2 regions of the Homoserinimonas aerilata genome follow, and region 2 is predicted to be linked to the other one. Evidence: predicted binding sites of a transcription regulator. Region 2 holds the regulator's gene; the other holds the start of a gene.

Region 1 (14,426 bases), 1.2 Mb from region 2:
AGCGCGGCGAGAACTTCTGGGCCGCCCTCATCCCGTCGCTGTGGCGTGCACAGGATGACGAGATCGAGGAGCGCGCCCTCGACCTGCTCAAGCGCTTCAAGCTCGACACCAAGAAGGAGGACTTCGCTGCGAGCCTCTCCGGCGGCCAGCGCAAGCTGCTCGAGATGGCCAGGGCGCTCATGAGTCAGCCGAACCTGGTGATGCTCGACGAGCCCATGGCGGGCGTCAACCCGGCCCTCACGCAGTCGCTGCTTGAGCACATCCTGGATCTGAAGGATGAGGGCATGACGGTTCTCTTCGTCGAGCACGACATGCAGATGGTTCGGCACATCGCCGACTGGGTGATCGTGATGGCGGAGGGCCGCGTCGTGGCGGAGGGCCCGCCCGAAGAGGTCATGAAGAACACCGCCGTGATCGACGCCTACCTCGGCAGCCACCTCGACACCGACCTCGGCATTGTCACGGGCCGCATCGATGAGAACGGAAACCCACTGTGAGCGACACCACAACCGCACCCATCGTCGTCGAGGTCAGCAATCTCGACGCCGGCTACCTGCCGGGCGTGAACATCCTGAACGGATGCTCTCTCACGGCCGGTCAGGGCGAACTGATCGGAATCATCGGGCCGAACGGTGCCGGCAAGTCGACACTGCTGAAGGCGATCTTCGGCCTCGTGAACGTGCGAGGCGGCACGATCACGTTGAACGGCGAGGACATCACCCAGCTTCCGGCGAACAAGCTGGTGGCGCGCGGTGTCGGCTTCGTGCCGCAGAACAACAATGTGTTCCCGAGCCTCACCATCGAGGAGAACTTGCAGATGGGGCTCTTCCAGAAGCCGAAGATCTACGATGAGCGGCTCGAGTTCGTGACGTCGATCTTCAAGGAGCTCGGCTCGCGGCTGAAGCAGCGTGCGGGTTCTCTGTCGGGCGGCGAGCGCCAGATGGTGGCGATGTCGCGTGCCCTGATGATGGATCCGCATGTGCTGCTGCTCGATGAGCCGTCTGCGGGCCTCTCACCGGTGCGTCAGGATGAGGCGTTCATCCGCGTCTCTGAGATCAACAAGGCCGGGGTGACCACCATCATGGTCGAGCAGAATGCGCGCCGCTGCCTGCAGATCTGTGACCGCGGCTACGTGCTCGACCAGGGCAGGGACGCCTACACGGGCACTGGGCGCGAGTTGCTGCACGATCCGAAGGTCATCAGCCTCTACCTCGGAACGCTCGGCGAGGACGCCGCCTGAGCGATTTACCCACTTCACGACTGAGGGCCCCGGCGATTTGAACCGCACCCCGAAAGTTGGACTTTCAATTGAGAGTCTGATTTTCGGAGGTGCGGTTTTTGGTTCACGCAAGAGGGTATTCGTCCGAGGTGTACGAGCGCGCGGAGGAGTTGATCGTCGCTGGGTATGGGAGAAGAGCGATTGCATCCGAGCTTGGGATATCGGCGTACACGGCAAGGAAGTGGGTTCACGCGTATCAACGATTCGGGGTTCTAGGGTTGGTTCCTGTGACGGCGAACACCAAGTATCCATTTGAGCTGAAGCTGGCAGCCGTGCAGTGTTTTCTTGGTGGAGATTCGAAGCCCGAAATCTTGGACAAGTTCCAAATACGGAGCCCCGCTGCTCTCGACCGATGGGTGAGGACTTTTCGTGCCACCGGCGAGGAGAGCCTCAAGAGGACCCGGGGTCGACCTCCTGCGAGTACGGCTGAGGAAACGGTCGAGCGGAAGGTGCTCCGGCTGGAGATGGAGAATGCCGCTCTAAAAAAATGGCAGGCTCTGGTGGCGGAAGAGCAACGACGCGACTGAAAGTTGCGATCGTTGCGTCACTAGAGCATCTGTACCCCGCAAGGGATCTCCTGGCATTCCTGGAGCTACCCGCGAGCACCTATTACTACCACCGTTCTCGACGGCCGCGATCGGATCCATATGTCTCGGTTCGCCCACTCATCAAAGAGACCTTTGAGCGGGCCTATCAAAGTTATGGATACCGTCGAGTTCGCATCGCGCTGAAGAACCAGCACGGGGTGCACCTCAACGGCAAGACTGTTCTGAAGCTGATGCGCCAGGAGCACTGCATTTGCCGTGTGCGGCGAAAAAAGTACCGGTCCTACCGGGGGCAGATTGGCAAGGCGGCGCCGAACATCCTTCAGCGCGATTTCGGGGCTGAAGTTCCGAACGAGAAATGGGTGACGGATGTGACCGAGTTCGTTGTTGCTGGCGAAAAACTATATCTCTCGCCTTTGATCGATCTGTTCAACGGGGAAGTGCTGACCTATACGCTCCGCTCGACGCCGAACCTGCAGCTTGTTATCGACATGCTCAAACCGGCGCTGGCAGCCCTGAATTCGTCGTCAAAGCCAATCATTCATTCTGACCAGGGTTGGCAATACCAGCACCGCACCTATCAACGGATGGTGCGTGGATCTGGGGCCACACAATCAATGTCGAGGAAAGGAAACTGCCTCGACAACGCCGTGGCGGAGAACTTCTTCGGTCACCTCAAAGAAGAGTTCATTCGCCGACGGCACTTTGCCTCAGTCGAAGACTTCCGGGTCGACCTCGACCTCTACATTCATTGGTTCAACAATGAGCGGATCCGCGAAAAGCTCGACGGGCTAAGCCCTGTTGAGTATCGAAACTCCGTGTCCGGGCGTTCTTTTGCGCTGACTTAGACGGTGACGAGGTGTTGTGCCACCGAGTCGAGGGCGCCAGGCACCAGGCGGTAGTAAGCCCACGTTCCGCGCTTGTCGCGGGTGAAGATTCCGGCGTCGACGAGGATCTTCAAGTGATGGGAGACGGTGGGCTGACCGAGGCCGAGTGGTTCTGTCAGGTCGCAGACGCACGCTTCGGCATCTTCGTGGGCGGCAACCATGGAGATCAATCGGAGACGAGCAGGGTCCGCGATCGCTTTGAGCGTCTTGGCGAGCTTTTCCGCGTTCTCGGCACTGATTGCCTCGCGTGTGAGCGGGGCGCAGCACGCTGTCACATCGGTGAGGGGAAGGAGCTCCGTTAACGACATGTGAACAGTCTGCCACTAAATTGACATTCATCGATATTCGCCAGATAGTTATATCGACAGTGATCGATGTTCACTGGGACGGCTATCGAAGGAACCAATGTCACTCCCCGCTCCGGCCCCCACGCGCCTCGGCGCGACTGATCGCCTGCTGCCGGTGTGGATCCTCGCCGCAATGGCACTCGGCCTGCTCTTGGCCGTCTTCGTTCCCGCAGTCGGCGAGTTCTTACATGCGTTTACTGTCGGATCCGTCTCAGTGCCGATCGCTGTGGGTCTGTTGGTGATGATGTACCCGGTGCTGGCAAAGGTCCGGTACTCAGATGCCCGCGCGGTCGCGGGGGACCGCAAGCTTCTGATCTCTTCCCTCGTGATGAATTGGCTCGTGGGTCCCGCGCTCATGTTTGCACTCGCATGGTTACTGCTTCCCGATCTTCCGGAGTACCGCACCGGATTGATCATCGTCGGTCTGGCCCGGTGCATCGCGATGGTCCTCATCTGGAACGACCTCGCCTGTGGCGATCGTGAAGCTGCCGCTTTCCTCGTCGCCGTCAACTCCGTCTTCCAGGTCATCGCTTTCGGCGCTCTCGGCTGGTTCTACCTGCAGGTCCTTCCCGGCTGGCTCGGCCTCCCCACCACAAGTGCCGAGTTCTCCATCTGGGCGATTACCCTCAGCGTCTTGGTCTTCCTCGGCATTCCGCTCCTTGCCGGCTACCTCTCCCGAAGAATCGGCGAGAACACTCGTGGCCGCGAGTGGTATGAGGCAAAGTTCCTGCCGAAGGTGGGACCGTTCGCGCTCTACGGGTTGCTCTTCACTATCGTCATGCTCTTCGCCCTCCAGGGCCAGCAGGTCATCGACCGCCCCTGGGACGTCGCCCGGATAGCCCTCCCGCTCCTGGTCTACTTCGCTGTGACCTTCCTCCTTGGATTCGGGCTCGGAAAGGTGGTCGGCCTCGGATACGAGCGCACAGCAACCCTCGCCTTTACCGCTGCTGGTAACAACTTCGAGTTGGCCATTGCCGTCGCCATCGGAACGTTCGGCGCCACCAGCGGGCAAGCTCTCGCTGGGATCGTCGGCCCCCTCATCGAAGTCCCGGTGCTGGTCGCTCTCGTCTATGTATCCCTGTGGCTTCGACCGCGGCTCTTCCCTCCAGCTATAGCCCCAGTACCTGTCCCTGCTGTCTCGTCATAACCCCAAGAGAAAGTCACATCATGACCGATAAGCCCACCGTTCTCTTCGTCTGCATCCACAACGCGGGCCGCTCGCAGATGGCAGCCGGCTATATGAAAGCCCTCTCCGGTGGTGCCGTTGAGGTGCGCTCCGGCGGCTCCGAGCCCGGCAACGAAATCAACCCCATCGCCATCCAGGCAATGGCAGAAGAAGGCATCGACATCTCCCAGGGTGTTCCGCAGCTGATGACCACCGAACAGGTACGTGACTCCGATGTGGTCATCACCATGGGCTGTGGCGATGTCTGCCCGATCTTCCCCGGCAAGCGCTACGAGGACTGGGAACTGGTTGACCCGAAGGGTAAGAGCCTCGAAGAAGTTCGCCCGATCCGGGACGATATCAAAGCCCGCATCACTGCCTTGCTCGCTGAGCTTCTTCCCGCGCAGGCCTAATCATGATCAACGTTGCCGGCCGAAAGGCAATGCCGGGGCTGGCCTACCCGGAGGACTACCTCAAGCGTCTTGCCGCCGAGCTGGCGGAAAAGTATGCCGGAGTTTTCAACCCGGAAACGGTCGAACGGTATGTGCTCGAGTCCTACACCGGACTACTCCGAACCTCTACGGTGAAGACCCATCTGGCTACCAATACCGCACGGTTCGCCAGCGACCGCCTCACCGCACTTGCCCAAGCTAAGGGTGCGATCGAGAGCCCGGTCCCCGAGGTGCTGTTTGTTTGCGAACAGAACGCCGGCAGGTCCCAGATGGCAGCCGTTCTCACCAACGCTCTCTCCGGAGGGGCCGTCCACGTTCGCTCTGCAGGATCCGCACCAATCGGAGAGCTGAACCCTGCGGTCATTGCGGTAATTGAAGAGCTGGGTCTCGATATGTCCGAGGCCTTCCCCAAGCCCCTGACGGATGATGTGGTGCAAGCCGCCGATGTCGTGATCACCATGGGGTGCGGGGACGCCTGTCCCGTCTATCCAGGGACCAGATACCAAGATTGGGAACTGACCGACCCCGCAGGCCTTGAACTGGACGAGGTGCGAGCAGTGCGCGACACCATCCGCAGCAACGTGCTCCAACTCCTCCAGGAGCTCGGCGTCACCCCGAAAGATCTCCCCGCATGAACGCGACTGAAAACGTCATCGTTGTCGGCTCAGGCCCTGCCGGCTACACCGCCGCAATCTATCTTGCTCGAGCAGGACTGAACCCGATCGTTCTGACAAGCTCCGTCGAGGCCGGTGGAGCGCTCGTGAACACCACGGAGGTGGAGAACTTCCCCGGCTTCCCGGACGGCATCATGGGGCCCGACTTGATGGAGAACATGCGCCTTCAAGCGGAACGATTCGGGGCGCGGATCATCTATGACGACGCCACACAGCTGAACCTCACTGCGTCTCCCAAGACCGTCAAAACCGGCGCCGGGGAAACCTACTCCGCGCACTCTGTGGTTCTGGCCATGGGGTCTGCTTACCGCAAACTCGGCGTTCCGGGAGAGGAGAAACTTACCGGCCACGGAGTGTCTTGGTGCGCTACCTGCGACGGGTTCTTCTTCCGTGGCCAAGACATCGCTGTCGTCGGAGGTGGAGACTCCGCCCTGGAAGAAGCCATGTTCCTCACCCGCTTCGCCACCAGCGTCACCCTCATCCACCGGCGCGATTTCCTGCGTGCATCCAAGATCATGCAGGACCGCGCGCTAGCTAACCCCAAGATCACCGTCCGCTGGAACAGCGAAGTGGTGGAAGCGCTTGGCGAGGACCAGCTCCACACACTTCGCCTCCGCGACACCGTGACCGGAGAAGAGTCACTCCTCCCCGCGACCGGGTTGTTCATCGCTATTGGCCACGATCCACGCAGCGAGCTTGTCGCCGGTCAAATCGATCGCGACGCCGAGAACTATGTGCGCGTCAGCTCCCCAACTACCGAAACCAACATCCCCGGGGTCTTCGCTGCCGGAGATCTCGTCGACCACCGCTACCGCCAAGCGATCACCGCAGCCGGCACCGGGTGCGCTGCCGCCCAAGACACCGAGCATTACCTCACGGCACACGCACTCGCCGCCTATCCCCAGCCCGACGCCTCCATCCTCGAGAACGCCGTATCTGCCTAATCTGAAAGACCACCCCATCATGACGATGACACTGAACGTCCCCCCACGCACTTCCGATGCTCGCCTCAACGGACTTCCCGTTGCAATCATCGGCGCGGGTCCCGTCGGCCTTGCCGCCGCAGCCCAGCTTCTCGAGCGAGGCGTCGACGTCATCATTTACGAAGCGGGCGAGACCGCAGGATCCGCGATCACCCAGTGGGGCCACACCCGCCTCTTTTCCCCGTGGGAATACCTCGTAGACGAAGCAGCAGCCCGCCTCCTGGACACGGCGAACTGGGACGCACCACCGGCCCACAAGCTGCCCTACGGGCGTGACCTCGTGGAGCAATACCTCGCCCCGCTCGCTGCAACACCCGAACTCGCCCCCCGCATCCGTTATCGCCACCGTGTCACCGATGTCACCCGCCAAGGCATGGACCGCACCCGCTCGGTCGGCCGCGCCTCCGCCCCCTTCCAGCTGCGAATCGACGGCCCGGACGGAACTGACGAGATGCTTGCCCGGGCGGTCATCGATACCTCCGGCACCTACGGTTCCTCAAACGCTCTCGGCTCCAACGGTCTCAACCCAACCGGGAGCGAATCAGTTGAGGCGAATCTGAGCCACGCACTCCCCGACGTCCTGGGTCGAGAGCGTGAACGGTTCGCCGGGAAGCACGTCGTCGTTGTCGGTGCCGGACACTCTGCCGCAAACACCCTATTGAAGCTCGCGACCCTGGCAAAGGAGGAACCGGACACCACCGTCACCTGGGTCATCCGTCGCGCCCGCCCCACCCGCGTCTACGGCTCCGCGGCCGACGAACTTGAGGCCCGCGGGCAGCTCGGATCCGCAACACACGAACTCGTCACCTCAGGCGCAGTTACCCTCCTGGATAGCTTCGAGATCGACCGCCTCGCCCCCGCCGACAACGGACGCGTGACCATCACCGGCCGACGCCGCGGCGAGCCGACGAAGATCGACGCAGACATCGTTGTGAACGCAACCGGCTTCCGCCCCAACCTCGACATGCTTCGCGAGATCCGCATCTCGCTGGACGAGGTAGTCGAAGCCCCACGAGCACTTGCGTCACTGATCGACCCGAACGAGCACTCCTGCGGAACGGTGTACCCGCACGGCGTCGCAGAGCTCGCACACCCTGAACCGAACTTCTTCATCGCCGGAATGAAAAGCTACGGTCGCGCGCCGACATTCCTCCTCCTCACCGGCTACGAGCAGGTGCGCTCCATCGCAGATGAACTCGCCGGCAACCATGCCGCCGCCCGCATCGTCCAGCTAGTGCTCCCCGAGACAGGTGTGTGCTCCACCGATCTCAACACTGAATCCAGCAGCTGCTGCACGACAGCCGGTCCAGACAAAGCCGAGGCCAACTGTGCAGCCGACTCGACAGAGCCGGGCGGCGAATCGACGGAGGTCGCAAACACAGCGGGCTGCTGTGGCTGAGAAGCGTGTGCTCCGCCGGCGATGAGGTAACAATCAACGCCGTTATTGCCGTGCAACAGCGCGCGGAGGGTGTCGACTACGAGTGTGCCGAAGGGATCCTTGCGCTCAGCGAGGCATTCAGACGCGAACGCAACGAACTCACGACCACGACGTCACGAAGGCCACGCTCTTCGTGTAAAGCAAAAAGGGGCTGATTCTGACGCTAAGTCAGAATCAGTCCCTTTCGCTGCCCCCACAATAAACTGAACTCACCGCTTAATAGCGGCTCCAACTTTCGGGGTTCAGTTCAATTCCGCCGGGGCCCTCATCCGTTGCTGCGACTAGTTGATGCGCTTGTGCAGGTTGTCCTCGCCGTACTGGAAGATACCGATGGTCGCCTCGGTCGGGTCGCCGTGCTCGTCGAACTTCACTCCGCCGGAGTACCCGTCGTAGTCGACCTGCGCGCCATCCGCGAGGATGGTCGCGGCGCTCTTGAAGTCGGTCGCCTTCTCACCGTCGCCCGTGCCGCCGGAGACCTGGCGGAGGTACTTGGCGATGTCGGTTCCCTCGACGGAGTTGGCCGCGTAGGCCGCCAGCGCCAGCAGGATGACCGCGTCGTACGACTCGGCCGCGTAGCTGAAGTCAGACAGCGGTTCTGTGCCACCCAGCACCGGCGACTGGTAAACGTCGCTCAGGCGCTGCTCGAAGTCGTCCTCCAGCACAGGGCCGGGGGTCGTTCCCTTCGCACCGGTGATGGTTCCCGCGGGCAGGTCGTCGCCGAACTGCTTCAGGTTTCCGTCGACCAGGTACACCTTCGACATGTCGAAGCCCGCGTTGGCCAGCTCAGGCGCGATCGTGTAGATCTCGTCGAAGGTGATGAGGGCGATGGCGTCGGGGTCCTCTGCGACGACGGCCGAGACCTGTGCCGAGAAGTTCGTGTCGCCGGTGTTGAACATCTCCTCGGCTACGACCGTTCCGCCCGCAGCTTCGAAGGTCTCCTTGGTGACCTTCTGCAGCCCGGTGCCGTATGCGTCGTTGAGCACAATCATGCCCAGCGTGCTGGCGCCGTCGTCGGCGATCAGGTTACCGAGCACCTCGCCCTGCAGCAGGTCGGAGGGCGCAGTACGCCAGTAGAGGTTGTTGTCATCCCAGCTGGTGAAGTCCGGCGAGGTGTTCGCCGGCGAGAACTGCACGACGCCGGCTGCCGTGATCTGGTCGATCACGAGCTTCGAGACACCGGATGCCGCGGCACCGATGATCGCCGAGACGTTCTGTCCCAGAAGGTTCGGGACGGTCGTGGCATACGCCTTGTTGTCGGGGTCACCCGAGTCGCCGTAGACGACCTCGACCTGGATCCCGAGGCCTGCCTCGTTGATCTCCTTCGCCGCGAGAGCGACGCCGGCTTCCTCGGGCGGGCCGAGGAATGCCAGACCACCGGTCTGCGGCAGCAGGGTGCCGATCTTCAGGGTGAGGTCACGCTCGCCCGATGCGATGTCGAGCGCGTCGGATGCAGACGGGCTCTCGGCTCCATTGCCACCGGTCCCTTCGTCGGTCGATGCGCAGCCACTCAGGATGAGGGCGGAGACGCCGAGGACTGCGAGTCCCCCGAGTGTCGCCTTGCGAGTCAGTGAGCGGGAGGCTTTGCCTCTAGCGAAAACGCTCATGTTGCTCCTTGTGTTTCGAAACGTGGTTACAGCACACGGCAGGGTACTGCCGTGCTGCCACGGTATTGCCCCCACGGCTCCCGCACAATACCTGCGTGTTACGGGGCGGTAACATGCTCAATCCGCGGTGAGCTGCCCTGTCCACGCAAATCTGTTGGCCGCGTCGTACGCGTAGACGCCGTAGTGGGCAGATGTGGGGTCTCCCGCTCGGTCGAGCGCGATGGGCCCGGAGACGCCGTCGTAGTCGATGTCGTCCTGCGTTTTCAGCACGTCGAGGCATTCGCCGAAGCTCATGCACTTGATGCCGTCGCCGCTGACGCCGGGCAGCATGTAGGCGAGCAGGGGCCCGCCGTCGTCTCCTGCGACGGTGGCGGCGAGCGCCGCCAGGATGGTGGCGTCGTAGGCCTCCGCGGCGTAGCGGGTGTCGTTCGGCGCGGGGTCCATGGCGGCGAGCCGCGCGGCGAAGGCCTCGTTGGCCTCCGCCCCTTCGAGTACTCCCCTGGCACCCTCGAGCACGCCGCCGGGCAGCGCCTGCGAGTAGTCAGCGAGCGCACCTCCGGCCAGCCACACTTTCGAGCCGCCGAGGCCGGCATCCGTGAGCGCCGTGATGATGGCCACGTTCTGTTCCATCGCCTCGAAGCCGGAGGCGAGCAGCACGGCGTCGGGCTTCGCCGCGGCCACAGCGTCGACGACGGCTGCGGCGTCGCCGAGCTGCTCCTGAGCGACGACGGAGCCCTCTGCGGCGGCGAGCGCGGCCGTGAACGTCTCTGCGACCGCACTGCTGCTGTCGTCTGCGCCGACTATGACCGCGACATCCGTTGCCCCGTCTGCGACGATCGCGTCGGCGAGCACGCCGCCCATCAGCGCAGCAGACGGTGCCGTGCGCGCGAGCAGCCCCTCGTCGGCCAGGCCCGTGAGAACAGGGGCGGATGCGGCGGGCGACACGAGCAGCACCTGCGCCTCGATCGCGAGAGGCAGGATGCGCTCGGCCAGAACAGACGACGACGGCCCGATGACCACGTCGACGCCCTTCTCCACGAGCTGCGCGAAGGACTCCTCCGCCTGCTGGGTTGCCGCCTCACCGGAGTTGCGGTGGAAGACCTCGACCGGCTTGCCCAGCACACCACCCGCCTCATTGACCTCGCGGACGGCCAGCTCGACCCCGGCGACCTGCGCGGGCGACAGATAGGCGGCATCGCCGCTCGTGGCGAAGAGGGTGCCGATGCGCAGAACACCGTCACCGGATGCCGGTGGCGGGCTCGGCAACGGAGAGCTCGTCGGGAGGACCATCTCCTCGCTCGTACACGAACTCAGGCCGAGGGCGATAACGACCGCAGCCGCGCAGGCGACCACACGCATCCGTCTCATGTCGCTCCTCTCGCCCTCTCGCCCGGCGAGTGCCGGACCCATGCCGTCGAAACCGACACGACCGCGAACCAAGAGGAAGACTACCGACGAATCAACCCAGCTGCGGTAAGGCACGGCGAGACAGCCGCCCCTGCACGAGCATGTCGGTCGTGAGCAGCACGATCGCGAACCACACAAGGCTGAAGCCGGCCCAGCGCTCCGGCGGCATGGCCTCGTGCAGGATGAACGCGCCGAAGACGAAGGTGAGCACCGGGGCCAGATACTGGATCATGCCCATCGTCACGAGAGGCAGGCGCCGGGCCCCCGCAGCGAAGAGCAGCAGCGGTACACCCGTGATGACCCCCGAGAGCGCCATGATGACGACATGGGTCGTTCCGGCTGTTCCGAAGACGATGCCGTCGGTCGATGACACCACCAGCAGCACGGCCACAGCGACGGGCACAAGCCAGATCGTCTCGAGTGTCAGCCCCGATACCGCATCGACGCGGGCGCCCGCCAGCTTCTTGATGAGGCCGTACAGGCCGAACGACGTCGCCAGCGTGAGCGAGATCCACGGGAACTCCCCGTAGTTGAACGCCAACACGAGCACCGCTATCACGCCGAACCCCATGGCCACCCACTGCAGCGGCCGCACCTTCTCGCGCAGGAACGCGACGCCGAGCACCACCGTGAAGATCGGGTTGATGAAATAGCCGAGCGAGGTCTCGAGCACCTGCCCGTGCAGGGCCGCGAACACGAACACCTGCCAGTTGACGTAGATGAACGCGCCCGCGAGCCCCATGAGGAACAGCAGCCGCGGCTGCCGCACGATCGCCGCGAACCTGCGCCAACTGCGCGTCACCGTGAGCAGCAGCGCACAGAACACGAGCGTGAACAGGATGCGCCACGCGACGATCTCGAAGGCGCCCGCCGGGGCCAACAGCAGAAAGAAGGCGGGCATCCCGCCCCACAGGCCGTAGGCGCCGACGGCGAAGAGCAGCCCGGATCTGCGCGGCGGGGCCGCGACGGGGCCGGCTGGGGCGCTGGGAGACGGTGTCACTTGTGAATGCTATCCGTCGCGCGCATCAACGACAGCACCCGCCCGGCCGAAGCCGAGCGGGTGCTGGTTGAACGTGGGGGCGTCGCCTAGCGGACGACGACCGCGAGCACGTCGCGAGCCGAGAGCACGAGCAGGTCGTCGCCGCCGTACTTGACCTCGGTGCCGCCGTACTTGGAGTAGATCACCTTGTCGCCAACGGCGATGTCGAGGGGGATGCGGTTGCCGTTGTCGTCAATACGACCGGGGCCGACGGCGACAACTTCGCCCTCCTGCGGCTTCTCCTTGGCGGTATCAGGGATGACAAGACCCGATGCAGTCGTCTGCTCGGCCTCGACCTGCTTGATAACGATGCGATCCTCGAGCGGCTTGATGGAAACCGACACGGCCTACCTCTTTCTGAAGTGCGGGAAAAAATCTGGGTTGGCACCCTCACTAGGTGAGTGCCAGAACAACTGTACCCGCCGCACTGGCACTCTCGCAATCCGAGTGCCAACGTGGCGGTGCCGCTGGTTGCTCGAGTACGCCATCCGGCTCTCGGAACCAGCCCAGGGCATCCGAATGGCGTACTCGACGGGGCTGCCCTGAATAATGGGGGGATGGATGCCGCCGAGCTCGTCGAACTGCTCACCCCCGAGGGGCTGCGACTGCTCGACTCGCTGCCCGCTTACGAGTCGAAGGACGACGTCGTCAAGGCCGTCGCCACCCTGCGCGCCGCCGGGCACTCCCCCGCCCTTGTGGCCGCAGTGCTCAGCCAGTCGAAGCTGCGGGCCAGGGCGGTCAGCAAGTTCGGCCCCTTCGCCGAGCGCATGCTGTTCACGGAGGCCGGCCTCGAGCAGGCCACCCGGCTCGGCGTCGCCGCCCGCCACGCCGGTCGCTTCAGGGCGGCCGGAGCCACCCGCATCGTCGACCTCGGCTGCGGCATCGGCGCGGATGCGCTCGCCATGGCCGCAATCGAGCTGACCGTGACCGGCGTCGAACGCGACGAGGTGACCGCCGCTGTCGCCTCCTACAATCTGGCGCCGTGGCCGAACGCATCCGTCGTCCACTCCGCGGCAGAGGATTTCGACCTGGCCGGCTACGACGCCGCCTGGCTGGACCCGGCCCGACGCAGCGAGAAGGGCAGGCTGCGCGACCCGCACGACTGGTCGCCGTCTCTCGACTTCGCCTTCGGCCTCGCCGAACGGATGCCCGTCGGCGTCAAACTGGGGCCGGGCATCGACCGCGGGCTCATCCCAGAGGATGCTGAGGCCCAGTGGGTGTCGGTCGACCGCGACGTCGTCGAGCTGGGAGTCTGGTTCGGCGCCCTCGCGCGCCCCGGCATCCGGCGCTCAGCCCTCATCATCCGCTCAGATGGCGGCAGCGACGAGCTGACCGCCCCCGGCGACAGCCCTGACGTCGAAGTCGGCACGCTGGGGCGCTACATCTACGAGCCCGACGGCGCCGTCATCCGAGCCCGCCTGATCGGCGATCTCGCCCGCAGCCTCGGCGCGACGATGGTGAGCGACGACATCGCCTGGCTGACGGCGGATGCGGCGATCGACACGCCCTTCGCCACCCGCTTCGAGGTGATCGAGCGGATGCCTCTCGACGAGAAACACATCCGCAGGGAGTTGAGCGCGCGCGGCATCGGCACGCTCGAGATCAAGAAACGCGGCGTCGACATCGACCCGGCCGCGTTCCGCAAGCGGCTCTCGCTGCGCGGAGACGGCACAGCCACCCTCGTGCTCACGAGGGTGGCCGGTCGACGTGTGGCCCTGCTGGCGCGGCGCGACTGAACGACAGCCGCGCGGAGCACCTCAGGAGTAGGTGATGGCGGCAGGAATCAAGAACAGGGCGAACAGGATCGGGACGAGCGCGACGAGGCCCCACAGCAGTGAGATCGCGATGCCCGCATACCCCGTGATGATGCCCGTCAGCCAGAACGGCTTCGCCGCCCGCTCACGACGCTGCGCGATATGACCGAAGACCACCGCGGCGGCCGCCGGGAGGAAGCCCAGCCAGAAGAACGACAGCACGACGCCGACGATGCCACACACCATCGCGGTGATGCTGAGGGCCCGCGGCTCGATGGGGCCGGGGGCGGCGTAGGCAGCGCCGTACGGCACTGCGGCAGGAGCGGCAGCGGGAGCGGGAGCCGCAGGAGCGGCTGCGACGGGCGCCGCCCCGTAGGCGGGCGCGGCAGGGGGCTCCGGCGCGGCAGGAGCTTCGGGCGCAGCAGGAGGAACAGGAACGGACGGCGTCTCGTCAGGCTCGGTGGAGGACATGCGATCATCCTTCCAGTTGTCCGCGCACGCCGCCACAGCCTGTGGCCCGCGGGAGGGAAGAAGAATGGGCCCCGGTCATCGACCGGGGCCCATCATCCGCACAAGCGGATCAGTAGGAGAGGTTCTCGAGCGAGCTGTAGTCTGCGCCCGCGAACGCGACGCCCCAGAGGATGAAGCCGAGGAGCGCGATGGCCAGACCGACGAAACCGAGGATGATGCCGGTGAGCCAGAGACCCTTGGCCGCCTGCGGCTCCTTCTTCTTGCCGAGGAAGCCCAGCACAACGGCGGCGGCCGGGAAGAACAGCTGCAGCACGGAGCCGATGAAGGGCAGGATCACGATCGCGCCGCCGAGGAATCCGATGATGCCGGCGACCAGCGAGA
Region 2 (14,426 bases):
GATCGAGCGCTGCGCAGCCCACGGCACAACAGCATCCACACCGAGCTCGGTCGCCGCCTGCACGGCGGACTCATCGCGATCGCCCTTGGCCAGAGCCTGCACGAGCAGCACCGCAGGCGACGGCACCGGGGTCTCGACGACGTCGACGGCCTCGACGACGAGACGGGCAGCATCCGCCTCCACAACCGGCCCGGTCACGACAAGCCCCGCACCGTTGCCGATCGACAGCGACTCCCCCACCCGGATGCGACTCACCGTGACGGCATGCCTGGCCTCGGCACCCTCGATCGAGACGGATGCGCCCGGCGCCGCCGACACTAGCGACTCGTTCAGGTAGAAGTGCGCCACGCTCGTCTCCCGCCTGTCGCAGCTAGATGTTCAGGAAGCGGTCGCGCAGCTTCTGGAACAGCCCCTGCTGGAAGTGCGCCAGATGCGGCGGCACCGCATTCTGCACGCGGGCCAGCTCGGCGATGAGCTCCTTCGACTTCGAGTTGAGCTTCGTGGGCGTGAGCACCTGGATGCCGACCTTCAGATCACCACGGCCCGAACCACGCAGGTGGGTGACGCCACGATCCTTGACCGTGATCACCTCCGCGCTCTGCGCGCCGGGCTTGATCTCCAGCTCGACCGGACCATCGAGCGCGTCGAACGTGGCCGTCGTGCCGAGGATCGCATCCGTCATCTGCACCTCGAGCGTCGCCAGGATGTCGTCGCCATTGCGGCTGAACACATCGTGGTGGCGCACCTTGATCTCGAGGTACAGGTCGCCGTTGGGCCCACCGGCCGGGCCGACCTCGCCCTGACTCGGCATCTGCAGGCGAAGGCCCGTGTCAACGCCGGCGGGGATGTCGACGGGGATGCGACGGCGGGCGCGCACGCGGCCCTGGCCGGAGCACGTCGAGCACGGGTTCGGGATGACCGTGCCGAAGCCGCGGCAGGTGCCACAGGGGCTCGAGGTCATCACATTGCCGAGCAGGCTGCGCACGGAACGCTGGATGAGGCCGGAGCCGCCACAGATGTCGCATGTCGCCATCTCGGTGCCCGGGGCGCAGCAGGAGCCCGCGCACGTCTTGCACGTGACGGCCGTGTCGACCTCGACCTCGTGCTGCGTGCCGAAGATGACATCCTCGAGCGTCACCTCGATGCGGACGAGCGCATCCTGCCCTCGCTCCGTGCGAGAACGCGGAGGGCGATTGCCGCCGCCCCCACCGCCGAAGAAGGTCTCGAAGATGTCGCCGAAGCCACCGAATCCACCGCCGAAGCCGGCCTGGTCGCCCAGATCGTACTGCTCCTTCTGCTTGGGGTCGGAGAGCACGTCATAGGCGTGGGTCACGTCCTTGAAGCGATCGGCGGCATCCGCTCCCGGATTCACATCGGGGTGCAACTCGCGGGCAAGACGACGGTACGCCTTCTTGATCACCTCGGGGGTCGCATCCCGGTCGACGCCGAGTACTTCGTAATGGTCAGCCACTGCAGTTCCTTAGATTCTTGTTCTCTCGTGTGACGCGCCGCGCCACAGTCAACTCTCGCCCAACAGGCGCGACAGGTAACGTGCAACCGCACGAACCGCCGCCATATTGCTGGAATAGTCCATCCGGGTCGGCCCCAGAAGCCCCAGGCGGGCAAGCTCGCCGCCGGCCGCCGTGTAGCCCGTGCTCAGCACGGAAGCCTCGCCGAGGCCGAAAGACTCGTTCTCCCGGCCGATGCGCACCGAGATGCCAGCCTGATCCTGCTCCATCTCGCCGAAGAGCTTCAGCAGGGTGACCTGCTCCTCGATCGCCTCCAGAACAGGATAGATGCTGCCGGCGAAGTCCTCCTCCGTGCGCGCAAGATTCGCAGCCCCCGCCATCACGAGCCTGTCGTGCCTGTTCGCGAGAACCTGCTCGGCCAGGCTGGCCGCGATCGGATGCACCACCTCGCGCCGAGCAGGAGCGAAGTCGTCGGCGAGCGAGTCGAGGCGCGCAGCCGCCTCCGTGAGGAGCAGCCCGTCGAGGGCCGAGTTGATGCGCATCCGCAGGTCACTCAAAAACTCGTCATCGAGGCCGGGCCCCACGTCGACCATGCGCTGCTCCACCCGACCGGTGTCGGTGATCAGCACGGTGAGAATGCGCGACTCGGTGAGCGGCACCAACTCGACATGACGGATGCGCGAGCGCCCCAGAGACGGGTACTGCACAAGAGCGACCTGATGCGTGAGCTGCGAGAGCAGGCGCACCGTGCGCGCGAGCACGTCATCGAGATCGGCCGATTCGCCCAGGAACGCGTGGATCGCCTGCCGCTGCGCCGCATTCAACGGCCTGAGATCGGCGAGCTGGTTGACGAAGAGGCGATAACCCTTGTCGGTCGGCACACGGCCGGAGGAGGTGTGCGGCGCGGCAATCAACTCCTCCTCCTCGAGCTGGGCCATGTCGTTGCGGATCGTCGCCGCGGACACGCCGAATGAATGGCGCTCGACGATCGACTTGGAGCCGACAGGCTCTCGGGACTCCACATAGTCCTGCACGATCACCCGGAGCACCTCGAGACCGCGATCTGAGACCACAATCCACCGCCCTCACGGTCATTGGCACTCGAACAAGTTGACTGCCAATTGTATCGTGACACGCCGCTTCCGCATTCGTTGCGCGGCGCGGCGAAGAGGCACTACCTTATGGGATAGCCTTCGCTGCCCTCATTCAGGGGGCACTCAGCAGCGTCAGGTGTCCCGGCATGCACCGGGCAACTCCCGAAAACCGGAAAGGCATACGCAATGACCGATCAGACCCCTCCCCCCGCGTCACCGGCGGCAGCAGCACCGCTCACCCCTGCCGAGGACAACCAGTGGGCGTCGTTCGCACACCTGGGTGGCATCCTGTGGATCCTCCCGCCGCTCATCATCTGGCTCGTGTTCAAGGACCGCGGCACCCACACCGACCGTGAGGGCAAGGAGTCGGTGAACTTCCAGATCGCCGTCACCATCGGCCACATTGCGATCCAGATCATCAACGCCGTGCTGACCGCTGTCACCTTCGGCTTCTGGATGCTCATCGGATGGATCCTGCCGCTCGCGCTCTGGATTCTCACGATCGTGTTCTGCATTCAGGGTTTCAACGCCGCGAAGAACGGCCAGTCCTACCGCTACCCGGTCAACCTGCGCCTCATCAAGTAGTCGCAGAGCAGACGCAGGGCCGGGAGCATTGCTCCCGGCCCTGCGTCGTTCACGGGCGGGTTTGCTTTAATGGGCCGTATGACGAATCAGGCACCCCCACCACCGCCCTCCGGCTACAACGCCGCACCGCAGCCGCTCAGCCCCTCAGACGAGAAGCTGTGGGCGACGCTCATCCATGTCGGCGGCATCTTTCTCGGCTTCCTGCCGGCGCTGATCGGCTATCTGCTGTTGAAGGACCGCGGGCCGTTCGTGCGTGAGCACACGAGGTCTGCCCTCAACTTCCAGATCTCGTTCACCATCTATGCGGTCGCCCTCAGCATCGTGGGCAGCATCATCGTGGCCGTGACGTTCGGAATCGGGGCGATCATCGTTGTGCCGGTTCTCATCGCATTCGGTGTCGCCGCCATCGTCTTCATGATCATCGCAGCGGTCAAGGCGAACTCGGGGCAGTACTACAAGTACCCGGTGACGATCGAATTCATCAAGTAGCACCCGGGACGGGCGGCATCAGCCTTCGTCGAGGAGCCGTCGCACGACGGCATCTGCGAGCAGCCGCCCGTTCCTCGTGAGCACGATCGTGCCGCGCACCGCACTCGCACCCTCGACGAGGCCGTCGGCGATGAGCCCCGCGACGGCCGTGCGGCCCTGCGGCCCCAGCTCCCCCGCCGATATTCCTTCACGGATGCGCAGCTGGAGGAGCACACGCTCGACCCGTCTCGTCTCCTGGTCGAGCGTCTCCCGCCCGGCGGCAGGCGAATGCCCCGCCATGATGCGGTCGGCGTAGGCGGCCGGATGCTTCACATTCCACCAGCGGACCCCGCCGACATGGCTGTGGGCGCCGGGCCCGACACCCCACCAGTCGTGACCCCTCCAGTAGGCGAGGTTGTGACGGGAGCGGTGGGCATCCGTCGTCGCCCAGTTGCTCACCTCGTACCAGTCGAATCCGGCCGCGCCGAGCAGCTCGTCGGCCAGCTCGTACATGTCGGCCTGCAGATCCTCATCAGGCTGCGCAACCTCGCCGCGCCTGATCTGCCGGGCCAGCTTCGTGCCGTCCTCCACGATGAGCGAATAGGCGGAGAGGTGATCCGGCGCCTGCGCGATGGCGTGCTCGAGCGAGCGGCGCCAGTCGTCGAGCGACTCCCCCGGTGTTCCGTAGATGAGGTCGAGGCTGACGTCGAGGCCCGCCTCGCGGGCCCACGCGACCACCAGCGGCACGCGCTCGGGGTCGTGGGTGCGCTCCAGCGTCGCCAGAACGTGTGGGACGGCCGACTGCATGCCGAACGACACCCGCGTGAAACCGGCGCGCCCCAGCGCCATCAGGTAGTCGAGGTCGACCGAATCGGGGTTCGCCTCTGTCGTGACCTCCGCATCCGGAGCGATTCGCCAGGCGTCGCGCACAGCGTCGAACATCGAGACCAGATCGGATGCGGGCAGCAGCGTCGGAGTGCCGCCGCCGAAGAAGACGGTTGACACCGGCCGCTCGGGCAGGCCCGCAGCATCCATCACGCCACGTGCCAGCGCGACCTCCTGCACAGCCTGGCTCGCGTAGTCGCTGCGCTTCGCACCCCGAAGCTCATCTGAGGTGTAGGTGTTGAAATCGCAGTAGCCGCAGCGCACACGGCAGAACGGCACATGCAGGTAGACGCCGAAGTCGCGGCCCTCCGCGCCCTCGGCGACGGATGCCGGAAGGGCGCCGTCGAGGGGCGCAGGGTCGGCGATGGGCAGGGCGGAGGGCATCGTGTCAGTCGACAGGGCCGGTGAGGGCCTTCAGATAGCGGGCACGGATGATGCGCTGCCCGATCGCGAGGAAAGGACGCGCCCACCCCCACCCCGTCGCAGAGCGAGAGATCGTGCGGACCGTGAGCCACACGGAGCCGTCGTCTTCGAGGTCGACGACGAACGACTCCTCACCGCTGATCTGGTGGCCGGGCAGGGTGCCGTAGGCGAAGCCCTTGCGATTCGGTTCGTCGATCACGTAGACGACGCGCACAGGCTCATGGATCTTGAACGGGCCGACGTGCAGCACCAGCCAGGCCGAGTCGCCGGGCGAGACGAAGGGCAGGCCGTCCGGCCCGTACACCGTCTCTGTCGACGGGCCGGTGATGGCAGGGGCGACGGGCGTGCCCGCCGTGTCGAAGGAGACGGGCGCGTAGCTGCCCTCGGTGACCTCCGGAGGGGTCTCCGTCAGCTCGATCGTGAAACCGCTGCGGACCTTGATACCCCACGCGAGTGTCGCGTGCCAGGCGAAATCCCAGCGCGCGGGGCCGGTGCCGATGCGCACCCGCTTCTCGAAGACGCGGTAGCCCTCCGGCGGGTAGCGCAGCGTCTCGGGCGACTGAGTGGCCCCCACCGCCGCGTAGGTGACAGGAAGATTCCAGAGCGCGGGGCGCGACACTACTTCTTGTCCTTCTTCTCGACATCACCCGAGAGGGCGGCAATGAACGCCTCCTGAGGAACCTCGACGCGGCCCACCATCTTCATGCGCTTCTTGCCCTCCTTCTGCTTCTCGAGGAGCTTGCGCTTGCGGGTGATGTCACCGCCGTAGCACTTGGCCAGAACATCCTTGCGGATGGCACGGATGCTCTCACGAGCGATGATGCGAGCACCGATCGCCGCCTGAATGGGCACCTCGAACTGCTGGCGCGGAATCAGCTCGCGCAGACGCCCCGTCATCAGCACGCCATAGGCATACGCCTTCTCGCGGTGCACGATCGCGCTGAACGCATCCACCTGCTCGCCCTGCAACAGGATGTCGACCTTTACCAGGTCGGCCTCCTGCTGACCCGACGGCTCGTAGTCGAGGCTCGCATAGCCGGCCGTCTTGCTCTTCAGCTGGTCGAAGAAGTCGAACACGATCTCGCCGAGCGGCATCGTGTACTTGATCTCGACCCTGTCCTCGCCGAGATAGTCCATGCCGAGGAGCGTGCCGCGGCGCCCCTGGCAGAGCTCCATGATCACGCCGACATAGTCCTTGGGCGCGAGGATCGCCGCCTTCACGATCGGCTCGCTCACCGAATCGATGCGGCCCACCGGGAACTCGCTCGGGTTCGTCACGGTGACCGTCTTCCGGTCCTCCGTCGTCACCTCATAGATGACGGATGGCGCAGTCGTGATCAGGTCGAGCCCGAACTCGCGGTCGAGCCGCTCCGTGATGATCTCCAGATGCAGGAGGCCGAGGAAGCCGCAGCGGAAACCGAAGCCCAACGCAACCGAGGTCTCCGGCTCATAGACGAGCGAAGCATCCGAAAGCTTCAGCTTGTCGAGCGCATCGCGCAGCGCCGGATAGTCGCTGCCATCGATCGGATACAGGCCGGAGAAGACCATCGGGAGAGGCTCCGTGTACCCGGGAAGGGCCGCGGATGCCGGCTTCGACGCCGTCGTCACCGTGTCGCCCACCTTCGACTGGCGCACATCCTTCACACCCGTGATCAGATAACCGACCTCGCCGACCCCTAACCCCTTGCTGGGCACCGGCTCAGGCGAACTGACACCGATCTCGAGGATCTCATGCGTCGCACGCGTCGACATCATCTGGATCTTCTCGCGCGGATTCAGCTGGCCGTCGACCATCCGCACATACGTGACCACGCCACGGTAGCTGTCGTAGACCGAGTCGAAGATCATGGCCCGCGGCGGCGCACTCGCATCACCGACAGGCGGCGGGATGACACTCGTGACGCGGTCAAGCAGCTCAGGAACACCCACGCCCGTCTTTCCGGAGACCCGGAGCACATCGTCAGGCGAACCGCCGATCAGATCGGCGAGCTCCCGCGCATACTTCTCGGGGTCGGCCGCAGGCAGGTCGATCTTGTTCAGCACCGGAACGATCGTCAGGTCGTTGTCGAGCGCCAGATACAGGTTCGCCAGCGTCTGCGCCTCGATGCCCTGCGCCGCATCCACAAGCAGGATGGCGCCCTCGCAGGCGGCAAGGCTGCGCGAGACCTCATAGGTGAAGTCGACGTGCCCGGGGGTGTCGATCATGTTCAACGCGTAGGTGCCCGCCGGAGACGGGCCGGTCTGCGCATCCAGAGCCCACGGCATCCGCACCGCCTGGCTCTTGATCGTGATGCCACGCTCACGCTCGATATCCATGCGATCGAGATACTGGGCGCGCATATCGCGGTCACTGACGACACCCGTCACCTGCAGCATGCGATCGGCCAACGTCGACTTACCGTGGTCGATATGGGCGATGATGCAGAAGTTGCGAATGAAGGCGGGGTCGGTCGAAGCCGGCTCGAGGGCCTTCTGTGCTCTGGGGCTCACGCGTTCCTCTGAAGACTCTGGTGGCAGGCCGCATGCGGCGCGCCCGGGGGATGATATCCGTCGATTCTCCCATGCCTGAGGCCGCTGCCCGAATCGGCGCCCAAAGGCGGGGCGCTTCGCACGCGGCGCGCCGACGATCGGGGAATTGTCGGATGCCCCTCAAGACTGGTAAAGTTGCCTGTTGGCTTGCGCACCGCGTTCATTTCCCACGATCACGGGTGCGAATTGCAGCCCTCAGCCGAATCGATGCCCTCTACATCGACGCGGTCACGGCTGCCGAACATCATCCGGAACAACAGAAAGTTACTCAACGTGGCAAATATCAAGTCGCAGATCAAGCGCATCCTCACCAACAAGAAGGCGACCGACCGCAACAAGGCCGTCCGCAGCGAGGTCAAGACGGCAGTTCGCGCAACGCGCGCCGCCATCACCGAGGGCAACAAGGAGAAGGCTGCAGCCGCTCTCCTCGTCGCCTCCAAGAAGCTCGACAAGGCCGCCAGCAAGGGCGTCATCCACAAGAACCAGGCGGCAAACCGCAAGTCGTCCATCGCGAAGCAGGTCAACGCGCTGTAGCAGCACCCGCTCGCGACCGGCAGCAACGCCGGACCGAACGAACAGGACCCCGCCTCACTGAGGCGGGGTCCTTCGCTTTGTGCCGGCGCCTGTGTCTGTGCCGAGCCAGCGGCCCTATCCCCCGGGCTGCTCGCCTCGGCTCGCGATCACGCCCACCATGCGCTCGAGTGCGAAAACCGGATCGCGCTGGGCGCCCTTCACCGCGGCATCCGTCTCGGCGAGCATCTCGATGCAGCGGCCGAGACCCGAATCTGTCCAGCCCTGCAGGTCACGCTTGGCGCGATCCACCTGCCACGGCGCCAGACCGAGCTGGCCGGCCAGCTGACCCGAACCGCCCCGCGCGCCCGAAACCTTCGCCATCGTGCGCAACTTGCTCGCGAACGCGGCGACGATCGGAACAGGGTCTGCACCGGAAGCCAGTGCGTGCCGCAGCATGACAAGGGCGTCGCCCTGCCGGCCCGCGATCGCGATGTCGGCGACCGCGAACGCCGTCGTCTCGACGCGGCCCGAATAATATTTCTCGACGGTCGCCTCGGTGATCTCCGCCGCCGCATCCGACACCAACTGCTGGCAGGCGGATGCGAGTTCGGCGACATCATCGGAGAACGCGGCGACGAGCGCACGGATGGCGCCGGGGCTCACCCGTCGGCCGGCAGCAGCGAACTCGGCGCGGGCGAAGTCGACCTTGTCGGACTCCTTCTTCAGCTCGGTGCAGACGACCTCGATTCCACCGCCGAGCCCTCCCCTGATGGCGTCGAGCAGCTTCTTGCCGCGCACCCCGCCCGCATGACGGAGCACCAGATAAGTGCCCTCGGCCGGATTCTCAAGATAGGCGAGCGTCTCGGTGATGAACGCATCCGTACACTTCTCGACGGCGACCGTGCGGATCATCCGCGGCTCGCCGAACAGCGACGGGCTGGCCACCGTGAGCAGCTGCCCGGGGGCGTAACCGTCGGCCTCGAGGTCGCTCACCTCGAGGCTGGGGTCCTCGAGGCGGAGCATGTCGCGCAGCATCCGGATCGCCCGGTCGGCCAGGAAGCCCTCCGTGCCCGAGACGAGCACGACAGGGGCGGGGCGGATCTGCGACCAGCCCAGCTGCGGAATCGCGGCGGCCGCCTTCGACGCTCCGGATCGTCCGCTCGCGGACCTGCCTGCTGGCCTGGCTGCCACGGGACTCCTTCGGTTCTTCACGCTGGTGACTGCGCGGCGCCGGGCCGCGCCCACAAGCCTATTCGCCTCCCCCGACCGTCGGCTCCGGCAGGCGCTCCCGCCAGACGCGGATGCCTCCGGTGCCGTCCGACGACAGCAGCACGAGCCCGTCGGTGTCGGAGCGGGTGACCTCCGCGCCTGTGCCCTCGAGCACGTCCAGAATGGAAGCATTCGGATGCCCGTAGCTGTTTTCCGCGCCGACCCCGATGACCGCGACCCGCGCCGACAGCGCCTCGTACAGGCGGGCGCTCTGGTCGCCCGATCCGTGATGCGACACCTTCACGACGTCGACGGAACCGAGTGCGGCGACCTGCGCGCGGCCCGCTGCGAGCATCCGGGCCTGCGCCTGCTCGCCGAGGTCTCCGAGGAACACCGAGCTGAGGCATCCGGCATCGCACCGCCCGACGCCGGAGAACGACAGGACGACACTCAGATCGTTGCCCGGCTCGAAACCCGACGGCCGCTCGGCCGGCCACAGCACCCGCCAGCGCAGTTCGCCCAGCGCGCCGATCATGCCCCTGCCCGCCGGCGTCATCGTGGCCCCGCCCCGCTCCAGCGCCGCAAGGACGGCATCGTCATCGGCAGCGCCGGGCGGGCCATGCAGCACCGCGCCCACCCGGCCCAGAACCGCTGAGGTGCCGCCGACATGATCGAGATCGAAATGGGTGAGCACGAGCAGGTCGATGCGCGCGACACCCAGACGGTCGAGGCAGTCGGCGAGCAGTGCGGGGTCGGGGCCCGTGTCGACGAGCGCGATGGCGCCCGCGCTGCGCACCAGCACGGCGTCACCCTGCCCGATGTCGCAGGCGGCGATCTGCCAGTCTGCGGGCGGTGCGAGCCGCCGGCGCAGCTGCTCACCGCCGACGGCACCCAACCAGGCCATCAGAAGCACAAGAACCAACACGCCTGAGCCTGTGCGGATGCGACCGGGCGAGGCGAGCACGCCCAGCACCGCCGAGATGGTGACGATCGCGGCGAGCACCGCCCCTGCAGCACCCTCGGCCCATGGCAATCCGCTGCCGGGCAGCCCCGCGAAGAACATCGCGACCGCCGCGATCCAGCTCGACGGGAACCACGCCACCCACGCCACAAGCTGGGCGAAGCCCGCCCACAGCGGCGCGATGAGGCAGGCCACGAGCCCCAGCACCGTCGCAACCGGTGCGGCCGGCCCCGCGAGGATGTTCGCGACCACGCCGTACAGCGGGATCGTCGGTGAGAGCAGGATGATGATGGGCTGGCAGGCCAGCTGGGCGGCCAGCGGAACCCCGATCAGGAGAGCGACAGGAGACGGCATCCACGCCGACAGGAATCGCGCCAGCGGGCCGGCCAGCACGAGCAGTCCTGCCGTGGCGAGCACGGAGAGCACGAAGCCGAAGGAACGCGCCAGCCATGGGTCGATGGCGAGCAGCACGAGCACGGCGAGGGAAAGCACAGGCACCCCGCCCGCCCCACGCCCGCCCAGCCGGGCGAACAGCACCGACACCGCCATGACGGCGGCTCTCAGCACGCTCGGCTCGGGGGTGACGAGCACCACAAAACCGGCCAGGACGACGACGGATGCGACGATCCGGGCCGCGATCGGCATCCGGAGCATGCCGCCCAGCACGAGCACCAGCCCGACGACCACCGCGCAGTTGGCACCGGAGACCGCCGTCAGGTGGCTGAGTGAACTGGCCTTCATTGCCGCGTCGAGTTCTGAGGAGACGGCCGCGGTGTCTCCGATCGCGAGGCCTGGAAGAAGACCTCCGCCGAGACCGGGAAGCGACTGCGCGAGGTCGAGGAAGCCGGAGCGCAACGCGGCCGCAGCACCGAGCACCCCGCCCGGTTCGCCGAGCACGCTCGCCGTGCCACGCGAGAACACCAGGAAGGCGGCGGCGTCGCCGGGCTCGTTCGCCGTCAGGGTGCCGGAGAGTTGCACTGTGGCACCGATGATCGCCGAGGGCCGGTCGATCGAGGCGAACACGACGATCGGCACGGAGACCGCAAGGGTCTTCCCCTCCAGCTGCACAGAGTCGGCCGTCGCCGCGAACCGCTCACCGCCGTCATGAACGGTCTGCGTGAGCGTCGCCTCGATGGACACGAAGCGGCCCTCCTGCGCGGCCTGCAGCATCACCGCAGGTTGCCGGGCATCCGCCCTCGCCATCGCGCCGAGAAGAAGAACGGATGCCGCCATCGCGCAGACCGCGAGCAGGGCCAGCACCCGCCGCAGCCCGCCACGGGCCCGCAGGAGAAGCACGGCCCCCGCCGCCAGTACGGCCACCGCGCCCCCGACCGCTCCCCCGAGCGCCGCGCCGGGAGGGTTGCCGATGAGAACAGCCACGGCAACCCAGCCGACGACAGCGGGCAGCGCCAACCGCAGATCGAGGCGCGACGAAGATGGGGCCATCGGCTCCGCCGTCACACCGTCACCAGATCCTTCAACGCCGCGAAGGTCTTCTCCCCCACCCCGGACACCGCCTGCAGATCCTCGACCGTCGCAAAGCGGCCGTTCGTCTCCCGCCAGTCGATGATGCGGGCCGCCATCGCCGGCCCGACCCGGGGCAGGGTCTCCAGAGCTGCGGCATCCGCCGTGTTCAGATTCACGCGGCCGTCACCGCCCACCCCCGGCTGCGCGCCCGGCGCCGCCGCCGGCACCTCGCCCAGCTGCGGCACATGGATCTGCTCGCCATCGCTGACGAAGCGCGCCAGATTGAGCTGCGCGCGATCAGCCTCCTCGGTGAAGCCTCCCGCCGCCGCGACGGCGTCGACCGCCCGAGCGCCCTCGCGCAGTTGGTAGAGGCCCGGCCGCTTCACCGCGCCCAGAAGGTGAACGTAGATCGTCGCCGTCGGAGCATCCACCCCGACGGTGCCGGGATCATCCGGCGCAGCAGAGGCACCGATCGCCGTCACCGAGCCCGAGGAGCCCAGCGCACTCACCAGCACGGCGACTCCAAGGCCGAGCAAAACGAGCACTACCGCGGCACCCACCCGCATGCGCAGGCGCACACCCGGGCCGGAGCCTCGTGGGCCCTCGACGATACGGTCGGCCGGCTCCGCGGCGTCGACGAGCGGACCCTGGGCCCTGTGACCGTGCGATGCCATGCCGCCACGTTAAGCGTGCTGTGACCTCGCATCCGGCCGACCGGGCCAACCCGGTGGACAAGCCCAGCCGACGCCGGATGGTGAGGAGAAGCCCGCGAGCAGCGAGACTAACCGCGCGTGCTGATGCTCACGATCTTGGGGGCCCGCACGATCACATTGACGACCTCGCGGCCGGCGATGGAACGGATCGCGCCGGCGGTCGCGAGAGCGAGCCGCTCCAGCTCCGCAGGATCGATCGTCGGGCTCACCTCGAGCTTGTCGCGCACCTTGCCGTCGACCTGCACGACGGCCGTCACCGACTGCTCCACGAGCAGCACGGGGTCGGCCTTGCGCCAGCCGGCGAGGGCGACCGGTGCGGGGTGGCCGAGGCGCTCCCACATGTCCTCCGCCGTGTACGGGGCGAACAGGCTGAGGCCGAGGGCAACCGTCTCGGTCGCCTCCCGCACCGCCGCATCCGAACCTCCCGGCGCGCCATCGATCGCCTTGCGGGTCGCATTCACGAGCTCCATGAGGCGGGCGACCACGACATTGAACTTGAACGACTCGATCAGCTTCGGGGCATCCGCCAGGAAGCGATGCGTGACCCGACGGAGCCCCACATCACCGGTCTTCCAGAGCACATCGGGCGCACTCGTGACATCGCTCGCGAGCCGCCACGCCCTGGCGAGGAACTTCGCCGAGGCATGCGGGGAGACGTCAGCCCAGTCGATGTCGTCCTCGGGCGGGCCGGCAAAGGCCATCGTCAGGCGAACTGCGTCGACGCCGTGCAGTGCCAGCTGCTCGCTGAGCTGCACGATGTTGCCCTTCGACTTGCTCATCGCCGAGCCGTCCATGAGCACCATGCCCTGGTTGAGCAGAGCGCTGAACGGCTCGGTGAAGCTCACATAGCCCAGGTCGTACAGCACCTTCGTGATGAAGCGCGCGTAGAGCAGGTGCAGGATGGCGTGGGTCACGCCGCCGACGTACTGGTCGACGGGGGCCCACTTCTCCGCCTCCTTCGGGTCGAAGGCCTGCGTGTCATCGTGCGGGTTCAGGAAGCGCAGAAAGTACCACGAGCTGTCGACGAACGTGTCCATCGTGTCGGGGTCGCGGCGTGCGGGCGAGCCGTCAACCGGGTTCGGCACGTTCACCCAGTCCTCTGCTGCTCCGAGCGGCGACGAACCCTTCGGCTTGAGGTCGAGGCCCTCGCTCGGCGGCAGAGTGACCGGCAGCTGGTCCTCGGGCACCGGCACCATGCTCCCGTCCTCGGCGTGGATGATCGGGATGGGGGTCCCCCAGTAGCGCTGGCGGGAGATCAGCCAGTCGCGCAGCCGGTAGTTGCGGGCCGAGCGGCCGGTGCCGGCCTCCTCGAGCTGGGCCGTCACCCGCTTGATGGCGTTCGCCTTGCTGAGCCCGTCGAGGGGGCCGGAGTTCATCATCCGCCCCTCCCCGCCCAGCGCCTCGCCTGTCACGGCGGGGTCGAGCGACGGCAGCTCCGGCAGAACCGGGTCGCCGTTCTCGTCGGTCTCGATGACCGGGATGGCACCCGTGACGGCGGCGTTCGTGTCGACGACGACGCGCACGGGAAGGCCGAACTTGAGCGCGAAGTCGAGGTCGCGCTGGTCGTGCGCCGGGACGGCCATGATGGCGCCCGTTCCGTAGTCGGAGAGCACGTAGTCGGCAGCCCAGATCGGCAGCCGCTCACCGTTGACGGGGTTGACCGCGAAACGGTCGAGAAACACGCCCGTCTTCTCCCGGGCCGCATCCTGACGATCGATCTCACTCGTCTTCTGCACCGCGGTGAGATAGGAGGCGAACTCCTGCTTCACCGCGTCGGAGGACCCCGCAACCAGTTCGGCGGCGAGATCGGAGTCGGGGGCGACGACCATGAACGTCGCGCCGTACAGCGTGTCGGGGCGGGTCGTGAAGACCGCAACCTTCTCCTCACGGCCTTCGACCTCGAAGTCGACCTCGGCTCCGATGGAGCGCCCGATCCAGTTGCGCTGCATGGCGATGACCTTGGACGGCCAGCTGCCCTCCAGCTGGTTCAGGTCGTCGAGCAGGCGGTCGGCGTAGTCGGTGATCTTGAAGTACCACTGCGTGAGCTTCTTCTTCTCCGCTGTGGCGCCACAGCGCTCGCACACCCCGTCGACGACCTGCTCATTGGCGA

Evidence for each region. Region 2 encodes HrcA, which represses chaperone genes, less so after heat shock. Its sites were predicted from a motif close to TTNGCACTCGNNNNNNNCGAGTGCNAA; they were not measured.
Region 1: the regulator HrcA is predicted to act here: its motif matches at 12,248-12,274, upstream of groES (co-chaperone GroES).

Annotation. Positions count from the first base shown of each region.
Region 1 is NZ_VFOM01000001.1:2,092,286-2,106,711, forward strand. It holds gene FB562_RS09795 (ABC transporter ATP-binding protein) at 1-497, shown strand, start outside; gene FB562_RS09800 (ABC transporter ATP-binding protein) at 494-1,240, shown strand; gene FB562_RS09805 (helix-turn-helix domain-containing protein) at 1,369-1,806, shown strand; gene FB562_RS09810 (IS3 family transposase) at 1,767-2,672, shown strand; gene FB562_RS09815 (ArsR/SmtB family transcription factor) at 2,669-3,019, opposite strand; gene arsB (ACR3 family arsenite efflux transporter) at 3,117-4,205, shown strand; gene FB562_RS09825 (arsenate reductase ArsC) at 4,226-4,636, shown strand; gene FB562_RS09830 (arsenate reductase ArsC) at 4,639-5,310, shown strand; gene trxB (thioredoxin-disulfide reductase) at 5,307-6,293, shown strand; gene FB562_RS09840 (FAD-dependent oxidoreductase) at 6,313-7,731, shown strand; gene FB562_RS09845 (ABC transporter substrate-binding protein) at 8,052-9,374, opposite strand; gene FB562_RS09850 (ABC transporter substrate-binding protein) at 9,492-10,742, opposite strand; gene rarD (EamA family transporter RarD) at 10,834-11,781, opposite strand; gene groES (co-chaperone GroES) at 11,868-12,164, opposite strand; gene FB562_RS09865 (class I SAM-dependent methyltransferase) at 12,378-13,556, shown strand; gene FB562_RS09870 (DUF4190 domain-containing protein) at 13,578-14,045, opposite strand; gene FB562_RS09875 (hypothetical protein) at 14,155-14,426, opposite strand, start outside.
Region 2 is NZ_VFOM01000001.1:927,460-941,885, reverse strand. It holds gene FB562_RS04440 (16S rRNA (uracil(1498)-N(3))-methyltransferase) at 1-348, opposite strand, end outside; gene dnaJ (molecular chaperone DnaJ) at 371-1,471, opposite strand; gene hrcA (heat-inducible transcriptional repressor HrcA) at 1,520-2,542, opposite strand; gene FB562_RS04425 (DUF4870 domain-containing protein) at 2,750-3,148, shown strand; gene FB562_RS04420 (DUF4870 domain-containing protein) at 3,227-3,637, shown strand; gene hemW (radical SAM family heme chaperone HemW) at 3,656-4,885, opposite strand; gene FB562_RS04410 (DUF1990 domain-containing protein) at 4,890-5,543, opposite strand; gene lepA (translation elongation factor 4) at 5,543-7,414, opposite strand; gene rpsT (30S ribosomal protein S20) at 7,727-7,987, shown strand; gene holA (DNA polymerase III subunit delta) at 8,102-9,157, opposite strand; gene FB562_RS04390 (ComEC/Rec2 family competence protein) at 9,216-11,582, opposite strand; gene FB562_RS04385 (helix-hairpin-helix domain-containing protein) at 11,594-12,277, opposite strand; gene leuS (leucine--tRNA ligase) at 12,385-14,426, opposite strand, start outside.